Regions from separate parts of the Burkholderia sp. PU8-34 genome, predicted to be linked through region 2. Evidence: riboswitches for the same ligand, from Rfam matches in the RefSeq annotation. Region 2 holds a riboswitch; the other holds the start of a gene.

Region 1 (9,924 bases), on a different contig from region 2:
CCATCCTTCGCAGCTCTACGAAATTGCGCTCGAAGGCATCACGCTGTTCTTCGTGCTGTTCTTGTTCGCGCGCAAGTCGCGTCCGATGGGGGCGGTGTCCGCGCTGTTTCTGATCGGCTACGGCCTCGCACGCTTCACGGTCGAGTTCGCGCGCGAGCCGGACGACTTCCTCGGCCTGCTTGCGCTCGGCCTGTCGATGGGGCAGTGGCTGTCGCTGCCGATGATCCTCGCGGGCATCGCGCTGATGATCTGGGCGTATCGCCGCCGCGCGGCCGCGGCCACTGCATGATGCGCTTGCGCGCGTGACGCACCAACGAAAAACGCCGGCCCCGGGGCCGGCGTTTTCGCATCTGGCGTGCAGACTGCCCGCGTGACTTCGATTACTTCAGTTACTTCATCTGCACCGAGCCGTTGACCGTGACCGTCACGGTCGCCTTGCCGCCTTCGACGGCGATCGGCGCGCTCATCTTCGCGCTGTCCATCGCAGGCGCGGCCATCGCCATCATGCGCGGATACGGCTGCACGTTGCGGCCGCTGCCGACGTTTACGTCGCGAATCGAATAGCTGCTGTAGCCGAATGCCTTCGCGGCTTCGTCCGCACGCATGCGGAACGACTTGATCGCTTCGGTCGTGAGCTTCTCTTCGGCTGCGCGTTGCGCTTCGGGCGACAGCGAGAACTCGACGTTCGCCACCTGCATCAGGTTCGACAACTGGCCCGCGAGCTTCGACGCCGCGGCGAAATCGCGCGACTCGAGCACGACTTCCGTGCGGCCGCGCCATGCGGAGATCTTGCCGTCGCGATCGGTGCTCGGATAGACGGAGAACGCGCCCGTATGCGCGGTCACGCCGGACACGCTCTTCGCTTGTGCGAGCGCGGCGTCGGCGCGCTGGTTCAGCTGCGACGTCAGGCTGCCCGGATCCTTCGCCTGCTCTTCATAGAACAGCGTGATATGGATGATGTCCTGCGGCACTTCGCTGCTCGCCTGCGACGACAGCGACAGCACGCCCGACGGCTGCGGGAAGTGCGGGTTGACGGCTTGGGCCTGCGCGGTGGCGGGCGCGATGGCCAGCACAGCGGGCACGGCGGCGGCAAGCATCAGCGACAGCGCGAGTGCGGATTTCTTCGTCATTGTTGGGTTCCTTGTCGATGGCGCGCACGCGGATCGCGCGTGCGCGACGCGGGCGGACCGCGCGAGGGAAAAACGACAGCCGGCCGGATCGGCCGGTCGCGGTTGCTTAGGCCCGGCGATGCATCGGCGAGTTCCGGACGCGCCGCGCATGCTGACCAAATTTGACGTTTGCCCGCCCGCGCTTACTTCATCAGCCGTTCGGTGATGAAGCGCCATTCGGCGCGCGTGACAGGTGTGATCGACAGCCGGTTGCCTTTCGCAAGCACACGCATGTCGGCGAGCTCGTCGTATTCGCGCAGCGCCGCGAGCGGCACGAGCGGCGACTTCTTCACGAAGCGAACGTCGACGAGCAGCCAGCGCGGCGTTTCCTGCGTCGACTTCGGATCGTAATAGGGACTCTTCGGATCGAATTGCGTGGGATCGGGGTAGGGTGTCGACGACACTTCGGCGACGCCCGCGATGCCCGGCTCGGGGCAGCTCGAGTGATAGAACAGCACGCCGTCGCCGAGCTTCATCGTGTCGCGCATGAAATTGCGCGCCTGATAGTTGCGCACGCCGGTCCAGGGCAGCGTGCGCTGCGGCGCGTTCGCGAGATCGTCGATGCTCGCTTCGTCCGGTTCGGACTTCATCAGCCAGTATTGCATGGATCGTGATCGACGCAGAAAGAGGCTGCTACAAGAGGCCGCTACAAAAGAGGCCGCTACAAAAGGAAACGGCATCGGGTGCAAGACCCGATGCCGTTGGATAGGCCCCCGCCTTAGCCGCTAGGCCGGCATCCTGAACCTGGGGTTCAGAATTGGTCGCAGTTAGCAGCACTTCGGGTACATCAGACAGAGTGACGCGCGCGCCCGTGCTACAAATTTCCGCAACCGTGCACATGGCATTGGTTCAAGGAATATATGACCTTGGCGAACCAGGCAGGGAAGCTGACTGAACTGTGAATCGTTGTGTCCAATTTGACCACCGTTGACCGCTGAGATCAAGGGGAATCGACACATCGATTCGAGGTTACTGCGTCTCGTGCTGTGCGAGCACCGCACCGAGTTTTTCGTTCATCTGGCGCATTGTACGCCGGATTTCTTCCGCCGGAAATGCTTCACCGTGACGCACGCTCGTTTGCAGCCGCAGCAGTTCGGACGCGAGCGACAGCGCCGCCATCACGGCGATGCGATCGGTGCCGCGCACCGAGCTGTTCGAGCGGATCTTCGTCATTTCCGCGTCGACACGCGCGACAGCCTCGAGCAGCGCCCCTTCGGTCTCGGCCGAACAGGCGAGACGATAGGCCTGGCCGAGAATCGAGACTTCGATCTGCTTGGTGCTCATGCGTGTTCTCCGTGGCTTGCCGCGTCGTCGCGATCGGCGCGCGCCTGTGTATCCAGCAGATCGAGCTGGTTGTCGGTTTCCGCCACGCTCTTCGAGCGCGGCAGCTTCTCGAGAATCGCGTTCAGTTTCACCTGAGCGTCGTCGATCTTCGCCGACAGCGTGTCGCGTTCCGCCTCGAGCGCATTGCGTTCCTCGCGCAGTTGCGTGAGCTCGGCGCGCACCGTGTCCGCTTCCGCGCGCAATTGCGCGACTTGCTCTTCGAGCGCGAGCCGTTCCGAGTGATAGCGCTGGTTCAGTGCAATCAGCCGGCCAATATTTTGAGATAGGGTTTCGAGTTCGTTGAGCATCTGCTGCGTCCTCTAAAGACCCAGCATTTTAGCGCGGAATAACGCGCATTCCGACATCTGTAACGTTTCCAGTCGTAACACCCCTGCTTCTTGCCGCGAAATTGCGAGACGGGGGCCGGTTTTTGCCTGTGTGCCGAGCGCTTTCTTGACGCTCTCGCGGACCGCTCCTAAACTGGCGCCGCCTCGGTGCTCGCGCGTGCGACGCGCGGTTAAACGGGAAGCAGGGCGCCGGCTCCGCCAGGAGCGGCCAACCTGCGCTGCCCCCGCAACGGTAAGCGGCCGCATCGGACGATGCAGGCCGGCTCGGGTGCGCTCGGCGTGTGCGGTTCGCATGCGGGCGCAGGCCACTGCGCATGATTGCGCGGGAAGGCGAGCCGGTGTGCCGCCAGCCCGGATACCGGCCGAGGCGGGGAGCCCGTGCGCGGGCTTCATGACGCGCGGCCTGCGGGGAAGCGGGGCGCGCAGCCGTTCACAGGATGTCTTCGATGCTGACCCCAATCGCCCGCAACGCGCTCGGCGCGCTATGCGGGCTGCCGCTCGCCGCCGCGGCCCAGACTGCTGCTGCACCGGCCGTACCCGCCACCTCCACCACACCCGCTGCCGCGCAGACAGGACAGAACACCGACGCGCAGCTGCTCGCGCCGGTCGTCGTCACCGCGCAGCGCGCGCCGCAGGTCCTTGCCGATGCGATTCCGCAAACGACCGTGTTCGACGCGCAGGACATCGCTGCGCATCCGGGCGCCGACCTGCCGACGCTGCTCGCGTTCGCGCCAGGCGCGCAGATCGTGCGCAACGGCGGCCCTGGCGCGAGCGCGACGCTGTTTTTGCGCGGCGCGCAATCGACGCAATCGCTCGTGCTGGTCGACGGCGTGCGCGTCGATTCCGCGAGCCTCGGCGCCGCGCAGCTGAGCCAGCTGCCGCTCGACCAGATCGAGCGGGTCGAGATCGTGAACGGCAACGTGTCGTCGCTGTATGGCTCCGGTGCGATCGGCGGCGTCGTGCAGGTGTTCACGAAGGACGGCGGCAATCATCCGCCGCGCTTCAACTTTGCGGTCGGCCTCGGCAGCTATGGCACGCAGACGCAGCAGGCGGGCGTGTCGGGCCGGCTCGACGCCGACGGCAAGACGACCTTCAGCGTGTCGATCGCGCGCGACAAGGACAACGGCTTTTCCGCGCTCGATCCGGCGAAGCAGCCGAATGCGAACCCGAACGCGAACGGCTACCTGAACGAGAGCGTCACCGCATCGCTGCGGCATCGCTTCGACGATCGCTGGGATGCGGGCGTCACGTACTTCCAGTCGAACGGCACCAACAGCTACGACAACGCGTTCGGCGCGCCGACCGACCTGAACAACCTGTATTCGCGCGTGCAGCAGGCGCGCGTCTTCGCGAACGGCAAGCTGTTCGACTGGTGGACGACGCATGTCAGCGTGGCGACCGGCAACGACCGCAGCCAGACGGAGCTGAACGGCGTCTACACCGACCACTTCAATACCGACAACCGCCAGTACACGTGGCAGAACGATTTCCGGATCGCGCCCGACCACATGATCCAGGCCGGCTACGAGCGGCTCGACCAGCAGTTCATGTCGAACGTGTATTCGGCGCCGCAACGCCACGTGAATTCCGGCTGGCTCGGCTACATGGGGCGCATCGGCCGCCAGCAGTTCCAGGCGAGCCTGCGGCGCGACCAGTATTCGGATTTCGGCGGCGCGAACTCGTACTATCTGGGCTACGGGCTCGACCTCACCGATCGCTGGAAAATCACCGCCAGCTATTCGGACGCGTTTCGCGCGCCGAGCTTCAACGACCTCTATTACCCGATCGCCGGGAATCCGTCGATCCAGCCCGAGCGCAGCCACTCGGTCGAGGCCGCGCTGCAATATGCGGCGAACGCGGTGGGCGTCATGCGCATCACCGTGTTCCAGACGCGCTATTCGAACCTGATCGACTACCGGCCTGAAGCGAACAGCTTCTTCTATGTCGCGCAGAATGTCGGCCGGGCGAAGGTGCAGGGGCTCGAAGGCTCGTGGCAAGGGCACGTCGGCGCGACCGACGTGCGGGTTGCCGCCACCTTGCAGAACCCGATCGACGAAACGCAGAATCAGGACCTGGACCGGCGCGCGCGGCGCTTCGCGTCGGCAGCGGTGAGCCGCGCGTTCGGCCCGGTGCGCGTCGGCGGCGAATGGCTCGTCAGTGGCGCGCGCAACGATTCGGGCGGCGGGCGGCTCGGCGGTTATGGGCTCGTCAATCTGTCCGCGCGCTACAACATCACGAAGGCGTGGTACGTCAGCGCGCGCATCGACAACCTCTTCGACAAGGACTACGAGCTTGCCTACGCATACAACACGCCGCGGCGCGGCGCCTATGTCACGCTCGGCTGGCAGCAGCAGTAAGCGCCCGGCGTGCGCGGCACGGTGCGCCGCATGAGCGCCACGCGCGCGGCGGCGATCTGGGCGGCGCTCGCCGTGGCCGTCGCCGTGCTGTTCGTCGCGTCGCTGACGATCGGCAGCGTGCCGATGTCGCCGCTGCAGGCGCTCGCATCGCTCGTTCCGCACGGCGGCGGCGATGCGCTGTTCGCCGACATCGTTCGCACGCTGCGGCTGCCGCGCGCGCTCGCGGGCTTCGCGTGCGGCGCATTGCTCGCACTCGCGGGCGCGCTGCTGCAGGTGCTGCTGCGCAATCCGCTCGCGGAACCGTACGTGCTCGGCGTGTCGGGCGGCGCGGCCGGCTTTGCGCTCGTCGCGATGATCGCGGGCGCCGCGTGGTGGCTCGTCGATGCGTCGGCGTTCGCCGGCGCGCTCGTGTCCGTGGGGCTCGTGCTCGGCCTCGCGCGCCGCGAGCTGTGGCGCGGCGAGTTGCGTGACGCGTCGCCGCGGCTGCTGCTCACCGGCGTCGTGATCGCGGCCGGGTGGGGCGCGCTCGTCACGCTGCTGCTGTCGCTCGCGCCCGATGCCAGGCTGCGCGGCATCATCTTCTGGCTGACCGGCGACCTGAACGGCGCCGCGGCGCCATGGTTCGCGTGGGCCGCGCTTGCGCTCGCCGCGTGCGTCGCGCTGCCGGCCGCGCCGCAGCTGAACGTGCTGCTGCGCGGCGACGCGACCGCACTCGCGCTCGGCGTGCCGGTCGCGCGGCTGCGCGTGCGCATCTACCTCGTCGCGTCGCTGGCCGCGGCTGCTGCGGTGACGACCGCGGGCACGATCGGCTTCGTCGGGCTCGTCGTCCCGCATGCGCTGCGTCTCGCGTTCGGCAACGACCAGCGCATGCTGCTGCCTGCCGCGCTGCTCGCGGGCGGCGGCGGCGTGATGGCGGCCGACCTGCTCGCGCGGACCGTGATCGCGCCCGCGCAGTTGCCGGTCGGCGTGATGACCGCGCTGATCGGTGTGCCGGTGTTCCTGTGGATGTTGCTGAGGAGACCGACGCGATGAATGCAGCCGTATCCTTGCCGGCCACCGGCGTCTCGTACGCGGCTGTCCACCTGACGCTGCGGGTCGGCGCGCGCACGTTGCTGAGCGGCTTCACGCAGGAGTTCGGGCCCGGCGAGATCTGGTGCGTCGCGGGGCCGAACGGCGCGGGCAAGACGACATTGCTCGCGACGCTCGCGGGCCTGCATGCGCCGTCCGGCGGCCACGTCGAAGCCGACGGCCGCCCGCTCGCCGCGTGGCCGCCCGCCCAGCTCGCACAACGGCGCGCGCTGATGCCGCAACACCTGCACGATGCGTTCAGCGCGACCGTGTTCGACACGGTGCTGCTCAACCGCTTCCCGTATCTCGGCGGCTGGGGCTGGGAGCGCGACGGCGACCGTGCGGCCGCGCGCGACGCGCTCGCGACCTTCGGCCTCACGCCGTTTGCCGATCGCGACGTGCTGTCGCTGTCCGGCGGTGAGCGGCAGCGCGTCGCGCTGGCCGCGACGCTGTGCCAGGATGCGCCGCTGCTGCTGCTTGACGAGCCGCTCGCGCATCTCGACCTGCATCACCAGATCGATTGCCTGACCGCGCTGGCCGCGTGGCTCGACGCCGGCCAGCGCACCGTGCTGTTTTCGTGCCACGACCTGAATCTCGCGCGCCGCTTCGCGACGCATGCATTGCTGCTCGACGGCCGCGGGCGCGCGTGGGCGGGCCCCGTGCACGACGTGCTGACGGCCGAGCGCGCGAGCGATGCGTTCGGCTATCCGCTCGTGCTGATCCGTCAGGATGGCCGCGACGCATTGCTGCCCGCGTGGCCGGAGCGGCGATGACTTACTTTCTTTCGACGTGCGGCGGCTGCCGCGCTAACCAGGCGAACCAACGATGACCCAGACCGACTTCCTGCCCGACATCGCGCCGCTCGACGCATCCTTGCGCGCGCGCCTGCAGCATGTGATTGACCACAAGACCAAGCCGCCGGGCAGCCTCGGCCAGCTCGAGCCGCTCGCGCTGCAGCTCGGCCTGATCCAGCAAACCGAGCGGCCGCTCGTGCAGCGTCCGGCGACGATCGTGTTCGCGGGCGACCACGGGATTGCGGCCGAAGGCGTGAGCCCGTATCCGCAGGCCGTGACCGCGCAGATGGTCGCGAACTTCCTGGCCGGCGGCGCGGCGATCAACGCGTTTTCCGGCGTCTCGCAGAGCACGCTCGAGATCGTCGATGCAGGCGTTGCGTCGCCGCTGCCCGCATCCGACCGGCTGATCTCGCTGCCGGTCGCGCGCGGCACGCGCAACTTTGCGCTGGAGCCGGCGATGACGCGCGACGAGGCGCTCAGCGCGCTTGCCGCGGGCGCCGCCCGCGTGCGCCATCACGCGGCGCTCGGCACCAACGTGATCGGCTTCGGCGAGATGGGAATCGCGAACACGTCGTCGGCCGCCTGCCTGATGAGCCGCCTGCTCGACGTGCCGATCGACGCATGCGTCGGACGCGGCACGGGGCTTGACGATCAGGGGCTCGCGCACAAGCGCGCGGTGCTCGGGCGTGCGCTCGCGCGGCATTCGCACGCGATCGAGCCGCTCGATGTACTCGCGACGTTCGGCGGCTTCGAGATCGCGATGATGACGGGCGCGTTTCTGGCGGCGGCGAGCGAGCGCATGACGATCCTCGTCGACGGCTTCATCGCCACCTCGGCGTTGCTCGTCGCGGAGCGGCTCGCGCCGGCCGTGCGCGATTACTGCGTGTTCTCGCACACGTCGAACGAAGCGGGGCATCGCCGCATGCTCGAGCATTTCGGCGCGAAGCCGCTGCTCGCGCTCGACCTGCGGCTCGGCGAAGGCACGGGCGCGGCGCTCGCGCTGCCGCTCGTGCGCGCAGCGGCCGCGTTCATGACCGAGATGGCGAGCTTCGATTCCGCCGGCGTCGACAATCGTGACGCCTGAGCGCGCGCGCGGCCTGCGCGCCGAGCTGCGCTACTTCTTCGTCGCGCTCGGCTATTTCACGCGCGTGCCCGTGCCGCGCGCGATCGGTTACGCCTCCGGCGATCTCGACCAGGCCGCGCGCTACTTTCCGCTCGTCGGCGCGTGCGTCGGCGCGTGGGGCGCGCTCGTCTACCTCGCGGCGCTGCGCATGCTGCCGGCGTCGATCGCGGCGGGCCTGTCGATCGCCGCGACGCTGCTCGCAACCGGCGCGTTCCACGAGGACGGGCTCGCCGACAGTTGCGATGCGTTCGGCGGCGGCTACACGCGCGACGACGTGCTGCGGATCATGCACGACTCGCGGATCGGCACGTTCGGCGCGGTCGCGCTCGTGATCGCGCTCGGCCTGAAATGGCAGGCGCTTGCCGCGCTGCCGCCGCTGCGCGCTGCGTGGACGATGGTTGCCGCGCACGCCGCGAGCCGCGCGATGGCGGTGAGCCTGCTGATGTCGCTCGATTACGTGCGCGCCGAAGGCAAGGCGAAGCCGGTCGCGCAGCGGATGGGGCCGCGTGCGGCGCTCGTCGCGGCGGCGTTCGGCCTGCCCTGGCTGTTCTGGCCGGACTGGCGAGCTGGCGTGGCCGCGTTCGCGGCGCTCGTGCTGCTGCGCGCATGGCTCGCGCGCTATCTGGTGCGGCGCATCGGCGGCTACACGGGCGACTGCCTCGGCTTCGCGCAGCAGTTGGGTGAACTGACGATCTATCTCGTGGTGCTCGGATGGACGTCGTCCTGATCCGGCATCCGGCGGTCGATGTCGATGCGGGCGTGTGCTACGGGCGCAGCGACGTGCCGCTCGCGGCGCCGGCGGAGGCCGGCGCGCAGGCCGTGCATGCGCGTGTCGCGGCGTTGCGTGCGCCGCTGCCGGAACGTATCGGGTGCAGCCCGCTGACACGTTGCGCGTCGGTTGCGGAATGCCTCGCGCATGCGCTCGGCGTGCCGCTGCAGCGCGACGCGCGCTGGCAGGAGATGGATTTCGGCGCATGGGAGATGCAGCGCTGGGACGACATCGACCGCGCGGCGCTCGATGCGTGGGCGGCGGACCTGATGCATGCATGCGAGCACGGCGGCGAGAGCGTCGCACGTTTCGCTGCGCGGGTTGCGCAGATGGTCGACACGGTCGCGCAGAACGGCGCGCCGCAATGGGTGATCACGCATGCAGGCGTGATCCGTGTGTTTGCGTCGCAGGTGTTACGGATGCCGCTCGACTCGCTGTTGTCGCGGCCGGTGCCGTATGGCGGCATTGTGTGGCTGCGCAGGTGCGATGCATCCGGTGCGTGGGAGATGGTGCACTGGGACGATCAGGGCCCGCTATTGACGTGAACAGGCGTTGACGTGAACCGGCCCTGCGCGCGCGCTTGCGTCAGCGCGCAGGCCGCCGCTTGCGTGCAAGGTCGAGATCCTCGCAGAGTGCCGCTGCGCCTTGCGCGATGCGCGGCGACGCGCGCGTCAGCAAGTCGCCGTCGATCGCGAACAGGTTGTCGCGCGCGACGGCCGTCAGCGCCGGCCACGCGCGCCAGCGCGCGAGGCTCGGTAGCGGCTCGCGCGACGCCGTTGCGCCGGCGCTTGTCGTCACGATCGCTTCCGGATTGGCCGCGAGCACGGCTTCGTCCGTGACCGTCGGCACGAGCGGCTTCTGCGACGCGAACACGTTGCGGCCGCCGCACAGCGCGATCACGTCGCTGATCAGATGCGTGCCGTTGAGCGTCATCAGCGGCCGGTCCCACACCTGGAAGAACACCGTGACGGGCG
Region 2 (9,924 bases):
AAGCCGCCGACCCGCACTTCGCACGCGAGATCGGCCGGCACCTTGCCGAGCCCGGCGAGACTGTACACATGGCGCGGGCCGAGCGCGCGGGCGATCTTCAGCGCATCGCCGGTGCCGCCGAGCAGCAGGATCCGCGCGTTCATTGCGCGACTCCGACGAAGCGGCCCTGCCGGTCGATGGCGAACATCTCGAGCGCGACCGACGCGGGCACGATGTCGCGGGCGACGCGCAGCGCATGCGCGCACACGATGTCGCCGAGCGGCACGCCGTCCGCGTGTGCGAGCTTCAGCGCTTCCTGGCTCGTGTTCGCCGCGCGCATCGCGGCCTGCAGCGCGTCGCTCGCGCCGGCCTCCGCCGCCCATTGCGCGAGCAGCGGCAGGTCGATGCTCGAATGGCGGCTGTGCAGGTCGAGATGGCCGGCCGCCAGCTTGCTGAGCTTGCCGAAGCCGCCACACATGGAGACCCGCTCAATCGGCGCGCGCCGCAGGTGCTTCAGCACCGCACCCGCGAAATCGCCCATCTCGACCAGCGCCATGTCCGACAGGCGATAGTGCGCGCGCATCGCGTCCTCGCTTGCATTGCCCGTGCAGGCGGCGATGTGGCCGATTCCGTTCGCGCGTGCGACGTCGATGCCCTGGTGGATCGACGCGATATACGCGGAGCACGAGAACGGCCGCACGATGCCGGTCGTGCCGAGGATCGACAGTCCGCCGACGATGCCGAGCCGCGGGTTCATCGTCTTCAGCGCGAGCGCCTCGCCGCCTTCGACGCCGATCGTCACGTCGAAGCCGCCGGAATAACCGTGCTCGGCCGCGAATTCGGTCAAATGCGTTGTCATCATCTCGCGCGGCACCGGGTTGATCGCCGGTTCGCCGACCGGCAGCGTGAGCCCGGCACGCGTGACCGTGCCGACGCCCGGCCCCGCATGGAAGCGCACGCCGGGCGCCGCCGCGAGCGCAACGCGTGCGAACACCAGTGCGCCGTGCGTGACGTCCGGATCGTCGCCGGCGTCCTTGATCGTGCCGGCTTCGGCACCGTGTTCCGGGCTGCTACCCATGATCCGGCAGAACTCGAGCCGCATCACGACGCGCTGGCCCTTCGGCAACACGATCTCGACCGCGTCGTCCGCGATGCCGGTCAGCAGCAGACGCGCGGCGGCGAGCGACGTCGCGGTCGCGCAGCTTCCGGTCGTATAGCCGAAGCGCAGCGGTGCGGGCTGTTCGGGCGTTTCGTCGCGCATCACGTCGCGGGATTCGTGTCGTCGGGCGCAGGCTTGCGCACGTCGTACAGCGTGACCGGCAGCGCCTGCCGCCAGCTGTCGAAGCGGCCGAGCGGCTCGGCCTGCGCGAGCGACACGCGCGTGAGCGTGCCGCCATGTCCATCACGCCATCCGGCGAGCGCCATTTCACCTTGCAGCGTGACGGCATTCGCGACGAGCCGGCCGCCGGGTTTCAGCGCCGACCAGCATGCGTCGAGCACGCCGGGCACGGTCGCGCCGCCGCCGATGAAGATCGCGTCGGGCGCGGCGAGCCCCGCGAGCGCATCGGGCGCGCGCCCGGCGACGAGTTGCAGCCCCGGCACGCCGAGCGCATCGCGATTGTGTTCGATGTAGCGTTGCCGCTCCGCATGCGACTCGATCGCGATCGCCTGGCACGACGGATGCGCACGCATCCATTCGATGCCGATCGACCCGCAGCCGGCGCCGACATCCCACAGCAGCTCGCCGGGCGCGGGCGCGAGGCGCGCGAGCGTCATCGCGCGCATGTCGCGCTTGGTAAGCTGGCCGTCGTGGCGGTAGGCGTCGTCCGGCAGACCGGGGGTCAGCGCGCGCCGCGGCGCATCGGGCGCCGTGCGGCAGTCGAGCGCAACGAGGTTCAGCGCCGCGGTTTCGTCGACCGACCAGTCGTGCGCGAGCCCGTCGATGCGGCGCTCGAGCGGGCCGCCCAGATGTTCGAACACGCTGATCCGGCTCGGCCCGAAGCCGCGCGCGGTCAGTTCCGCCGCGACCGCCGCGGGCGTGCGGCCGTCCGCGCTCAGCACGAACAGGCGCCGCCCCGGCAGCAGATGCCGCGCGAGCGTCGCGAGCGGCCGGCCGACCAGCGACGCGGCGCCGACATCCTGCAGCGCCCAGCCGAGGCGTGCCGCGGCCAGCGACAGCGACGATGGCGCGGGCAGCACGCGCCATTCGCCGGGGGCAAGCTGGCGCGCGAGCGTCGCGCCGACGCCGAACAGCATCGGGTCGCCGCTCGCGAGCACGCAGACGGGCGAATGGCGCCGCGCGAGCACGCCGGCGAGATCGAACGGCGACGGCCACGGTTCGCGCGCGGCGCGCAGCCGCGCGGGCAGCATGTCGAGGTGCCGCGGCGCGCCGACGACGAGCGTCGCATCGAGCAACGCGCGGCGCGCGCTGCGCCCGAGCCCCGCGAAACCGTCGTCGCCGATTCCCACCACCGTCAGCCACGCCGTCATGCACCCTTCCCCATCGTTCGATTTCATCGTGTCGCCGCCAGCGGCCGTAAAGCCGCCGGCGCGTCCGTCCGTGTTGCGAAAGACGGCATGGTACCGTGTTCCACCGCGCGTTTCACCTGCGGGTCGGCACGGACCGGAAGCCCGGAACGGCAAGGTTCGCAAGCGGGTTGGCGGGCGTCGCGAACCGCCCGGAAAATCGGGTATCCTACGGCGTTCGTTCGCCGGTGCCCCTTCGGGGCCGAAGAGGGAACACAGGGCGCGTGCCGCGCTGCTGTGGCTGCCCCCGCAACTGTAGACAGCGAGCCCGCCTCCACCCGACGCCACTGGTTTTACCGGGAAGGCCTGGAGCGGGCGCCGACCTGCCAGCCAGGAGACCTGCCGGCCTGAAAGTGCGTGCGTGCCAGCCAGCATCGGGCGGGGTGTACCGATGCGTTGGCCGCGGCGCGACACTGTCCCGGTGCCCCGTTGAGTTCCGCCCCCGAATCGTTCCCGGTTTCGTCCCCTGCAACGCCTGCCGTGCGGCCGTCGGCCTGCCCGGGGCTCGTGCGCGTCGTCGCCGCGGCCGACGGCGGGCTGTGCCGGATCAAGCTGCCGGGTGGCCGGCTCGACACGGCGCAGGCGCGCGCGATAGCGGCCGTTGCGCGTGCGCACGGCTCCGGCGTGATCGAGGCGACCAACCGCGCGAATCTCCAGTTGCGCGGCATCCGCGACGGCGAAAGCGACGCACTCACCCGCGCGCTGCTCGACGCGGGGCTCGGCCCGCTCGTCGACGCCTGCGGCGATGTCGCCGAGCTCGCGGCGAGCGACGACGTCCGCAACCTGATGCTGAGCCCGCTTGGCGGGCGCGATCCCGCCGCGCTGATCGACAGCTGCGCGCTGGCCGCGCCGCTGCTCGACATGCTCGCGCGCGAGCCACGCCGGTTCGAACTGTCGCCGAAATTCGCGATCCAGCTCGACGGCGGCGAGGCCGTCGCCGCGCTCGATCATCCGCACGATATCTGGCTCGCGGCGTGGCGTCGCGGCGACGGCGCGGTGCGCATCGCGGCCGGGCTCGCCGGCTGTCCGCCCGTGGCGCGCGGCGATGCGCCTGCCGTCGTCGACGTTTCGCCTGAGGAAACCGTCGCGCTCGTTCGCGCGCTGCTGCTCGCGTTCGTCGACCTCGCGCCGGCCGACGTGTCGCGGATGCGCGCGTTGCTGGCGACATGCGGCGCCCAGGCGCTGCTCGAGCGCGCGCAAACCTATGTTCCGTTTCCGCTTGCAGCCGATCCCGCGCTTTCCGACTGGCGGCGTGCGTCGTCCGATTTCGCGTTGCGCTTCGGTGCCCGTGCGTCGAACGATGCGGGCCGCTGCAGCGTCGGCGTGCAGTTCGCGCTCGGCCGTCTCGACGCTGCGCGGCTCGACGCGCTCGCAGCGCTGGCCGACGCGCATGGCGACTGCACGCTGTCGATGACGCCGTGGCAAGGCGTGTTCGTCCACGGCGTCGCGACGGCCGATGCGCACGCGGTGTGCGATGCGCTCGCCGCGCTCGGTCTTGTCGTGTCGCCGGCCGATCCGCTCGCACGGCTCGCCGCGTGCTCGGGCAGCGCCGGATGCGCGAAAGCGCGCGCCGACACGAAGCGCGACGCGCTCGCACTTGCCGAACGCGTCGGGCATGTGCTCGACGCGCACCTGACCGGCTGCGAGCGCCACTGCGCGCTGCCGCGCGCCGCGGAGCACACGCTCGTCGCGGTCGCGCCGGCGCACTACGACCTGTACCGGCGCGAAGACGCAGCGGGCCTCGGCACCCTGCTCGCGCGCCATTTGACGATCGACCAAGCCGCGGCCCGACTGGGCGATGCGCGGCAAAGCCAGGACTTCAACGATGCTTGACTACATTCGCGACGGGCAGGAAATCTACCGCCAGTCGTTCGCGACGATCCGCGCCGAGGCCGACCTGTCGCGCATCCCGCCCGACCTCGAGAAACTCGCGGTACGCGTGATCCACGCGTGCGGGATGGTCGATGTCGTCGACGACCTGCGGTTTTCCGCGGGCGCGGGCAATGCGGGCCGCTCGGCGCTGGCCGCCGGCGCGCCGATCCTCTGCGACGCGAAAATGGTGGCCGAAGGGATCACACGCGCGCGGCTGCCGGCCGGCAACCGCGTGCTGTGCACGCTCGGCGAACCCGAGGTGCCTGATCTCGCCCGACAGCTTGGCAACACGCGCTCGGCCGCCGCGCTCGAACTGTGGCGGCCGCACCTCGCGGGCAGCGTCGTCGTGATCGGCAACGCGCCGACCGCGCTGTTCCACCTGCTCGACATGCTCGACGCCGGTGCGCCGCGCCCCGCGCTGATCGTCGGTTTCCCGGTCGGTTTCATCGGCGCGGCCGAATCGAAGGCGCTGCTCGCGGCCGACAGCCGCGGCGTGCCGTACGTCGCGCTGCTCGGCCGGCGCGGCGGCAGCGCGATGGCAGCCGCCGCCGTCAACGCACTTGCGACGGAGGTCGAATGACGGCCGCGCGCGGACGCCTGTTCGGCCTCGGCGTCGGCCCGGGCGACCCCGAACTGATGACGCTGAAGGCGCTGCGCCTGCTGCAGGCCGCGCCGGTGGTCGCGTATTTCGTCGCGAAGGGCAAGAAAGGCAATGCGTACGGGATCGTCGAGGCGCATCTGCTCGACACGCAGGTGCAGTTGCCGCTCGTCTACCCGGTGACGACCGAAGCGCTGCCGCCGCCGCTCTGCTACGAGACCGTGATCGCCGATTTCTACGACACGGCCGCCGATGTCGTCGCCGCGCATCTCGATGCGGGCCGCGACGTCGCGGTGATCTGCGAAGGCGATCCGTTCTTCTACGGCTCGTACATGTACCTGCACGACCGCCTCGCGCCGCGCTACGACACCGAAGTCGTGCCGGGCGTGTGCTCGATGCTCGGCGGCACGGCCGTGCTCGGCCAGCCGCTCGTGTACCGCAACCAGAGCCTGTCGGTGCTGTCCGGCGTGCTGCCCGAGGACGAGCTGCGCACGCGGCTCGCGCAGGCCGACGCGGCGGTGATCATGAAGCTCGGCCGCAATTTCGACAAGGTGCGCCGCGTGCTCGACGCGCTCGGCCTCGCCAAGCGTGCGCTGTACGTCGAGCGCGCGACGATGGCGAACCAGCGCATCGTGCCGCTCGACGACGTCGATCCGATGGCGTCGCCGTATTTTTCGCTGCTCGTCGTGCCGGGGGAAAAATGGCAAGGATGACGACCCCGCCCGCGATCGTGATCCTCGGTGCGGGCGCACTCGACACCGCGCGGCGCATCCAGGCGCGCTATCCGGGCGCGCTGGTGCACGCGCTCGCGTCGCGTGTCGCGGCCGACGTGTCGTTCGACGAACTCGGCGCGCACTTGCGCGAGCTGTACGCGCGCGGCATGCCGATCGTCGCGCTGTGCGCGGCCGGCATCGTGATCCGCTGCGTCGCGCCGGCGCTGACCGACAAGGGCGTCGAGCCGCCGGTGCTCGCGGTCGCGGAGGACGGCTCGGCCGTCGTGCCGCTGCTCGGCGGCCTCACCGGCGTGAACGCGATCGCGCGCGAGCTGGCCGACTGGCTCGGCGTCGCGCCGGCGATCACGACGAGCGGCGAGCTGCGCTTCGGCGCGTGCGTGCTCAATCCGCCCGACGGCTATGCGCTCGCGGATCTGTCGCAGGGCAAGCGCTTCGTGTCCGACCTGCTGGCCGGCGCGTCGACGCGCGTCGACGGCGCCGCGCCGTGGCTCGACGATGTCGCGCTGCCGCGCGACGACGCGGCCGCGCATGCGATTCGCGTGACGCCGCTCGCGTGGCGCGGCGCGCGCGACGAACTCGTGATCCATCCGCGCAGTGTCGTGATCGGCATCGGTGCGCAACACGCCGCAACGGACCTGCCGCTCGATGCGCGCGTGAACGCGCTGCTGGACGCACACGGGCTCGCGCCGCAGGCGCTGGCCGCCATCGTCGCGCCGGCCGATGCGATCGGCGATGCCGCGCTCGAAGCGGCGGCGGACGCGTTGAGTGTGCCGCTGCGTTTCGTTGATTTCGTCGACTCCGTCGACTCCATCGATGCAGAAGCCGACGCCACCGCCGTGCTGCAACGTGCGCTGCGCGTGCCGCATACGTTGCGGGAAGCGCACGAAGCACATACCGGCCTGGCCTGCGCGGTCGCCACGCAACCCGTCGATCCCGCGACGCTCGGCCGCGCGCGCGGCCGCCTGACCGTGCTCGGCCTCGGCCCCGGCAGCGCCGCGTGGCTAACGCCCGCCGCGCGCACGGCGCTCGCGGAGGCAACCGACATCCTCGGCTACACGACCTACGTGAACATGGCCGGGCCGTTCCGCGCGGACCAGCGCGTGCACGGCACCGACAACCGCGAGGAGATGCAGCGCGCGCGCCATGCGTTCGAGCTGGCAGCCGGTGGCCTGCACGTCGCGGTCGTGTCGTCGGGCGACCCGGGCGTGTTCGCGATGGCCGCCGCGGTGCTCGAAGCGCTCGACGAAGCGCGCGACCCGCGCTGGGCGGCGGTCGACTTGCGCATCGAGCCCGGCGTGTCGGCGTCGCTCGCGACCGCGGCGCAGGCTGGCGCGCCGCTCGGCCACGACTTCTGCGTGATCTCGCTGTCGGACAACCTGAAGCCGTGGGACGTGATCGAGACACGCCTCGCGCATGCGGCCGAGGCCGATCTGGTGATGGCGTTCTACAACCCGATCTCGCGCGCGCGGCCGTGGCAGCTCGACCGCGCGCTCGACGTCGTGCGCGCACATCGCGCGGCCGACACCGTCGTCGTGCTCGGCCGCGACATCGGCCGCCCCGGCGCGACGCTCGTCAACACGACGCTCGGCGCGCTACGCTCGGACCAGGTCGACATGCGCACGATGGTGATCGTCGGCTCGTCGACGACACGGCGTTTTGCCGTCGGCAACGGACGGGACTGGGTCTATACGCCGCGCTGGTATCGCTGAGCGCCGCTCGGGACAAATGCGCCGCCGCGTATCGAAACGATGTCGAATCGGCAGGATCATCCGGCCGGTGCGGTTGTCGGTCTTGCGGGGCGGCGGCCCGCGCCGCGCCAATCCCGTGCGTGCTAGGCCAGCAGCCGCACCTTCGCGTCGACGAGCGTGCCCGGACAGGTATCGGCGTTTTGCCAGCCCTATCGATCGCGACCGGGTTGCCGGAATGCACCGCCGTTCGCTAAGCTTGCGGTCGCACGCCTTCCCCACGAGTCGGAGACTTCATGAAACGCATGCTGCTGGTCGCCGCCGCGCTCGCATCGACGCTGGGCGTCGCACACGCGCAGACCTACCGATTCGGCGAAGGGCAAACCCAGCCGCAAAGCACCGCGCAGCCGGCGCAACCCGCGCCGCTGCCGGGCGCCACCGAGGTTGCGCCGCTGCCGCAGGGTGCGGTGCCGGAAGCACGTCCCGCGTCGCGGCGACACCACGTGAGCCCGCATCGGCGCCATTACCGGCATGCGGTTCACAAACGCAGGCACGCGCGACACGTCAGGCATGCGCGGCACGGAACCTACCGGCACACGTGATGCGGCGGCTCATGCAGTGCAGTCGGCCTGCGCGTGAATGTTCACGCGGCCGACACACTCGAGTCACATTGATCGAGGCGTCATGATCCCGTTCGGATGACGAACGATCTGCACCTGACAAATCCGCGTGAATTCATCTATGCTTGCGGCAACACTTCGACACCCATGAGCTCGCGAACCGACACCTCTTCTTCGCTCGTCAAGGAACGGGCGACCATCGTGTGCCGCCAGGGCAGGCGCGTGCTGCTGGTCGCGCGAACGGCGGCGCGCTGGTCGTTGCCAGGCGGCTCGATCAAGCGCGGCGAAACGCCGTTGGAGGCGGCGCATCGGGAATTGTCGGAGGAAACGGCGCTGGTTGGGCTCGCGCTGACCTACGCGGTCCAGTTCGGCGGCCTCGCGAAGCTGCACCACGTATTCGTCACCGAGGTTCCTGTTGACCTGGAGCCGCGTGCGCGCAACGAGATCGTCCATTGCAAGTGGTTTGCGCCCGACCGCCTGGAGGCGCTGCGCGCCAGCATTCCGACACTGAAAATCATCGAGTTGCTACAGATCGACCGAACGTTCACGACGATGCACGCCGAGGCCGTCTGACGCCGTTCGCCGGAAATCCGTTGCCGCGCGCGTTCCCGATGCCGCGCACCCCTAGCGAGCCCGACATGAACAGCACGTACACCTATCGCGGGTACACGATCGAAGTCCGCTGCGAACATCATCCGGCCGGCGACGCCGGCGCGACCGCGCTCGCGCCCGGCTACGTCGCCGTCGTGCAGGTGCGCGAGGGCGACACATCGTCGATCTTCTTCTCGCCGGTGCGCCTGTCCGACGATACCGGGAAACCGTTCGCCGACACGCTGGATGCCCTCAGTGCCGGACGCGCCGCCGGGGAGATCATCGTCGACGATCTGCTGACGAACTAGTCGTTCCTTTGAATCGGGCGTGTCGCACCCTTCTTTCCGACGGCTCAATATATCCAGCCATAAATCCGTCAAGCCGTCGGGGCACGGAATATTCGTGATGCCGCAGGCCCGTGTTGCGGAGGACCGGGAGCGCAGGAATCCGCCGCGCTACGCCTGCAGCCGCGTCATGCTGGGCGCCGCGCCAGTCCACCGCTTGTAGGCTTGCGAAAACGACGACACGTCGCTGAACCCCAGTTCCTGCGCAATCTCCTTCATCGACAGGCGTCCCTCGACGATCAGCGCCTGTGCCCTTGCCTTGCGCACGGCATTCGATATGTCCCGGAAGCAGGCGCCCTCCTCCTGGAGCCTGCGTTTGAGCGTGCGCTCGCTCGTGTTGAGCAGCGCCGCGATGTCCTTCAGCTGCGGCGGGCTGTCGAACGTGTGCGTGGCCAGGTATTCGTTCAGGAAGGACACGATATCGAGGCGGGTCCGCCGGCGCGCGAGCAACTCGGCGCACATGCGCTCGCACATCGCCGCGGTGGCGGCATTCGCCTGCGGCAACGGCCGCTCGAGGCGGGCATGCTCGAAGGTGATCGCGTTCGCGCGCTGGCCATACCGGACCTTGGCGCCCAGCACTTGATTCTTGCCGCCGGGCTCACCGTCGCAAGCGAGGTCGAATGCGGCAAGTCCGAATTCGCTGCCGATCACGTCGCGCAGCACCCGGCAGGTGGCGCCCATGGCCCGGCCGACAAAGAAGCGCTGCAGCGCCGCGGACAGCTCCGGCGAAGGCTCGAACGTGATCACGTCGTGCTGCCCGGCGCGGCGGTATGCCATCCCGACATAGGTATAGGTCAGCGCCAGATAGCGGCCTGCGAGCGCAATGGCGTCCATGCCCGTCGCGCTGCTCAGCAGGCCGTACCCGAGCAGCCCGTAGGCCGACAGCTGGTACGACAGGCCGACCTTCAGGCCCAGATCGGCTTCGTGCCCGGTGAGCGTCAACAGGTTCGACGCAACGGTCATCTCCTGCCCGGC

The links. Region 2 has a riboswitch for cobalamin ahead of cobG (precorrin-3B synthase). Riboswitches for the same ligand answer to the same signal wherever they lie in the genome.
Region 1: another riboswitch for cobalamin. It lies ahead of ACV22Z_RS16920 (TonB-dependent receptor domain-containing protein); the one in region 2 lies ahead of cobG (precorrin-3B synthase).

The regions. Positions count from the first base shown of each region.
Region 1 is NZ_JBSAXC010000006.1:157,029-166,952, forward strand. It holds gene lgt (prolipoprotein diacylglyceryl transferase) at 1-289, shown strand, start outside; gene ACV22Z_RS16895 (SIMPL domain-containing protein) at 390-1,130, opposite strand; gene ACV22Z_RS16900 (EVE domain-containing protein) at 1,313-1,774, opposite strand; RNA gene ssrS (6S RNA) at 1,876-2,057, opposite strand; gene ACV22Z_RS16910 (cell division protein ZapA) at 2,139-2,453, opposite strand; gene ACV22Z_RS16915 (ATPase) at 2,450-2,800, opposite strand; cobalamin riboswitch at 2,968-3,220, shown strand; gene ACV22Z_RS16920 (TonB-dependent receptor domain-containing protein) at 3,286-5,196, shown strand; gene ACV22Z_RS16925 (FecCD family ABC transporter permease) at 5,227-6,228, shown strand; gene ACV22Z_RS16930 (ABC transporter ATP-binding protein) at 6,225-7,037, shown strand; gene cobT (nicotinate-nucleotide--dimethylbenzimidazole phosphoribosyltransferase) at 7,090-8,142, shown strand; gene ACV22Z_RS16940 (adenosylcobinamide-GDP ribazoletransferase) at 8,132-8,908, shown strand; gene cobC (alpha-ribazole phosphatase) at 8,893-9,495, shown strand; gene ACV22Z_RS16950 (cobalamin-binding protein) at 9,536-9,924, opposite strand, start outside.
Region 2 is NZ_JBSAXC010000002.1:679,737-689,660, reverse strand. It holds gene ACV22Z_RS07820 (cobalt-precorrin-6A reductase) at 1-143, opposite strand, end outside; gene ACV22Z_RS07815 (cobalt-precorrin-5B (C(1))-methyltransferase) at 140-1,240, opposite strand; gene cbiE (precorrin-6y C5,15-methyltransferase (decarboxylating) subunit CbiE) at 1,240-2,469, opposite strand; cobalamin riboswitch at 2,675-2,866, shown strand; gene cobG (precorrin-3B synthase) at 2,935-4,338, shown strand; gene ACV22Z_RS07800 (precorrin-8X methylmutase) at 4,331-4,957, shown strand; gene ACV22Z_RS07795 (precorrin-2 C(20)-methyltransferase) at 4,954-5,688, shown strand; gene cobJ (precorrin-3B C(17)-methyltransferase) at 5,685-7,418, shown strand; gene ACV22Z_RS07785 (hypothetical protein) at 7,691-7,996, shown strand; gene ACV22Z_RS07780 (NUDIX hydrolase) at 8,162-8,587, shown strand; gene ACV22Z_RS07775 (hydrogenase maturation factor) at 8,653-8,913, shown strand; gene ACV22Z_RS07770 (AraC family transcriptional regulator) at 9,061-9,924, opposite strand, start outside.